Regions from separate parts of the Aromatoleum sp. genome, predicted to be linked through region 2. Evidence: predicted binding sites of a transcription regulator. Region 2 holds the regulator's gene; the other holds the start of a gene.
The links. Region 2 encodes FNR, which switches genes on or off when oxygen is low (the NO sensors DNR and NnrR bind a similar motif). Its sites were predicted from a motif close to TTGANCTAGNTCAA; they were not measured.

Region 1 (2,198 bases), on a different contig from region 2:
GCCGCCCGGCTCGTAGTTCTGCGCGACGAGGATGCGGCCATCCTGCGAGATCGCGCCGCCGATCGCGTTGCCCGCCTGCACGACGCGGCCGGCGATCTCGGCGCGCAGCAGATCGACTTTCGTCAGCCCGCCGTCGCGCCCGAAGACGTATGCGTAGCGGCTGTCGCGCGAGAAGACAACCGACGCGTGCGACAGGTCGCCGAGCCCGGACACCTGCGCGAGCGCGCGGCGACCGGTCGTCTCGACGACCTGAAGCTGCCCGGTCGCCCGCTCGACGACGACGCCGAGGTCGCCCGTGCCGCGCAGCGCGGCCGGAGGCTGCGATGCGCACGCCGACAGCAGCAACACCGGAACCACCCACCAGAAGTACTTCGCGAAAGTCTGCAGCATCGGATGTCTCGTTTCGTTTCGGAAGTGCGTCGCGGCTCAGCGCGGCGCTCGCGACCCACCGGCGGGCCCGGGGTCCGACGGAAAACCTTCGATCAGACGCTCGACGATCCACTGCGCCTCGCCCTCGGAGACGATTCCGCGGAACGGCGGCATCGGCGTGCCGGGCCGGCCGCCGACGATCGTCACGACGAGTCCTTCGACGGGCTTGTCGCGCAGCGTCGCCGGCGTCAGCGCCGGGCCGAGCCCGCCGGCGAGCGTCAGCCCGTGGCACGACCCACAGTCCTGGCGGACGATATGCACGAGTTCGCGCTGCCGCTCGTCGTCGGGTGCGGCGCCGCCGGCCTGCGCAGGCGCTGCGACGAGCGCGGCGATACTGGCCGCGAACAGGACAAGTCGATCGGACACGCTTCAACCCTCGGTGATGGAAACCGCGGCCCGGTCAGTCGCCCGGAACTCGATCCGCGGTGCAGCCGGAGTATCCGCCCCGCATCGATTCGCGCTCCTTGATATCGGTTAATTTCCCGGACGGGAAGTAGGGCTAAAGTGGCGGCGTTCGAACACCTGTTCGCGCCAACTGACATCGCCGCGAGCGACCGTTTCGCGGCATACGCGGAGAGCCCATTCATGAGCAAGCATGTCGACGGCATCCACAGCCCGGCCCCCCGCGAGGCGCACGCGGGACACTGCCGACCCGGCAAGGTGTACCTCGTCGGTGCCGGGCCCGGCGATCCGGAGCTGCTCACGCTCAAGGCAGCCCGTCTGCTCGCCGACGCCCGCGTTGTCGTCTACGACCACCTCGTCGGCGAAGGCATCCTCGGTCTGATCAATCCCGCCGCGCGGATGATCTACGCCGGCAAGGAGGCGGGCCACCACGCGCTGCCGCAGGACCGGATCAACGGCCTTCTCGTCGAGCTCGCGCGCGGCGGCGACAACGTCGTCCGGCTCAAGGGCGGCGACCCGTTCCTCTTCGGCCGCGGCGGCGAGGAACGGGAGGAGCTGCTCGCGGCCGGCGTCGAATGCGAGGTCGTCCCCGGGATCACCGCCGCGTGCGGAATCTCGGCCTGTACCGGCATGCCGCTGACGCATCGCGACCACGCGCGCTCGGTCGTCTTCACGACGGGGCACCTCAAGGACGGGAGCGTCAACCTCGACTGGACCGCGCTCGCGCGGCCGAACCAGACGGTCGTGATCTACATGGGGCTCGGCGCGCTCGACATCATCTGCGCGCAGCTCATCGCGCACGGGCTCGCCGGCGGGACGCCCGCTGCGGTCGTCCACAAGGGCACGACCGACGGACAGATCGTCGTGACCGAGCGCCTCGACTGCCTGCCCGGCGCGGTCAGGCGCGCCCGGCTCAAATCGCCCGCGCTGATCATGATCGGCTCGGTCGTATCGCTTCACGCTTTACACGGAGGCGCAGTACAACCGGATCAACTCGCTATGACGGCGTGACCGCCTATAACAGCAGGGCGGAACGCGAATTCTTCACTCAAGGAGACCGATCATGAGTATGAGAAGGAAATGGACGACGGGCGCACTTCTGCTGGCGGCGCTGCCTCTCGCGATGTCGCAGGCGTTCGCGCAGGCGAACACCGAGGAGCACGTCGGCGAGGCGGAAGCGAAATACCAGGCCGGCGGATCCCCGCTGGCGGGCGTCGAAATGTACCAGGACATCAATCCCGACGCGCCGAAGATGACCAAGGCCGAATTCGCGAAGGGCCAGAACATCTACTTCCAGCGCTGCGCCGGCTGCCACGGCGTGCTGCGCAAGGGCGCGACCGGCAAGCCGTTGACTCCGGACAAGACGC
Region 2 (2,198 bases):
CGTCGCACGCGCGGAATCGATGACGAGCTTTGTCTCATCGAACGACTGGACACGGTTGACCGCGACCTGCACATCCTCGTTGAAGTCCTGGACGCCGACGCTCATTCGGTTGAATCCGAGCTCGGCGAGCAGCTTCACTGTCTCGAAGTCGACCTTGCGCGGGTCGACCTCGATCGAATATTCGCCATTCGGAACCAATGTGAAGCGCGAGCGGACCGAATCCATGAGCTGGCGCAATTCGTCGTGCGACAGAAAGGTCGGCGTCCCCCCTCCGAGATGCAGCTGCGTGACCTGATGGCTGCCGCCGAGGGCGTCCGCCTGCATCCCGATTTCCTTGTCGAGGTACTTCAGATATTTGGCCGACCGCGCGTGGTCCTTCGTGATGATCTTGTTGCACGCGCAGTAATAGCAAATCGTGTTACAGAAGGGGATGTGGAAGTATAATGAAAGAGGTTTACTTACCCCGCCCACCGCGCGCTGGGCTAGCCAATCCTGCAGCGCACGCGCGTCGAACGCCTCGACGAACCGATCAGCGGTCGGATAAGAGGTGTAACGCGGCCCGTTGATGTCGAAACGACGAATCAGCTGCGGGTCGAAGACAAGATCGTTCTGGCTGGTCATGGTTGTATCGCTTGAGTGCATTTCGTACGATCGCAAAAAGCCGTACTTTTGTGGTTGACGTGGATCAACGGAGCATCCCGGCGGTCGTGGTCGTACCTGAAGAGGGACGTTATTATCGTGCAAATGAAGGCGGCGGTGCCGATTACTATAGCCAGTCTCAAAGTCGCATGTGCCCAGTGCAACCTGCTGGAGCTTTGCTTGCCCTTCGGGATGTCGGAAAACGAAATCGACCGCCTGGACGAACTCGTCGGCGCTCGCCGCAAGATCAAGCGGCAGCAACACCTGTACCGGGCGGGAGATCCGTTCGAGGCGATCTACGCAATCCGCGCCGGCTCGTTCAAGACGGACGTGCTGCTCGAGGACGGACGCGAGCAGGTGACCGGGTTCCAGATGACCGGCGAGATGCTGGGACTCGACGGTATCAGCACGGAAACCCACACTTGCAACGCGATTGCGCTCGAGGACAGCGAAGTCTGCGTGATCGCCTACGACAAGCTCGAGGAACTCGCGCGCGCCGTCGACGGGCTCCAGCACCAGTTCCACAAGGTGATGAGCCGCGAGATCGTCCGCGACCACGGTGTGATGACGCTGCTCGGCTCGATGCGGGCCGAAGAACGCCTTGCGGCGTTCCTGCTGAACATGTCACAGCGCTTCACTGCCCGGGGATTTTCAGCTGCGGAATTTCACTTGCGCATGACGCGCGAAGAAATCGGATCCTACCTTGGATTGAAGCTCGAAACGGTCTCGCGGGCGTTCTCGAAATTCCAGGATGAGGGCCTCATCGCCGTCCAGCAGAAGCACATTCGCATTCTCGACATCGCGGGCCTGAAGAAGCTGATCCAGCACCAACCGTCGCGCTGTTAGGCGGCAGATGCCGAACGGGGTCCCGCTCGCGGCGCGGACCCCGGACCTGCATCGTTCGGCTCGAAAAGTCGCGTTTCTGCCGGCCCGACCGGGAGCGTCTGCGCGGCGTTCCGATATGCGCCTCAGCCGTTCACGAGCTTCGCCGTTCCCCGTCCTGACGGCGCCGGCCGGTCATCGCGCTACTCATCGCCGCGATGTCCTCCTCTTTCAGCAGTTCGCGCGCGAGGGGCAGGACCTCTCCTTCCTCACGTTCGATATGGCGACGGTAGCGCTCGGCGAACCGTTCGACTTCGTCGGCGGGGAGCTCCGCCTCTGCCCCGCGCGAAATCGGTTCCAGCCTCGCGCGCATCGCGGCCCACACCGCGAACATCTCCTGATGGTCGGCGAGGATCGACTCGATCAGCGCCTGCAGGGCGTCGCGTCTGCCGGAGTCGATTCTCGCCTTCAGTGCCGGCAACAAGTCCTCTTCCTCGTCGAGGTGATGATTGACCGCTGCGATGTCGAAATAGCGCATGACGTTCGTCGCGGCCTGCTGCGCCTGACGATCCGATCCATGTTCCAGATGCCAGGCGGCAAGGCGCCCGAGCGTGGCGAGCTGGGCCTGGAGCCGCTCATGGCAGGCCTCGAGCATTTCGATCGGCGTCTCCATTCCGGGCGCGACGGGAATAAGCGAATCAGCCATCAGAAGTCTCCGACAAAAGCAATGAATCCCG

Region 1: a site for FNR is predicted at 894-907, ahead of cobA (uroporphyrinogen-III C-methyltransferase). Genes of this name have one in related genera too.

What each region holds. Positions count from the first base shown of each region.
Region 1 is NZ_JAKFEF010000069.1:92,221-94,418, forward strand. Features, by position in the region: gene V6M37_RS14875 (cytochrome D1 domain-containing protein) at 1-390, opposite strand, end outside; gene V6M37_RS14880 (c-type cytochrome) at 427-795, opposite strand; gene cobA (uroporphyrinogen-III C-methyltransferase) at 1,015-1,842, shown strand; gene V6M37_RS14890 (cytochrome D1 domain-containing protein) at 1,895-2,198, shown strand, end outside.
Region 2 is NZ_JAKFEF010000017.1:46,325-48,522, forward strand. Features, by position in the region: gene hemN (oxygen-independent coproporphyrinogen III oxidase) at 1-621, opposite strand, end outside; gene fnr (fumarate/nitrate reduction transcriptional regulator Fnr) at 745-1,485, shown strand; gene V6M37_RS04145 (hemerythrin domain-containing protein) at 1,616-2,167, opposite strand; gene V6M37_RS04150 (SirB2 family protein) at 2,167-2,198, opposite strand, start outside.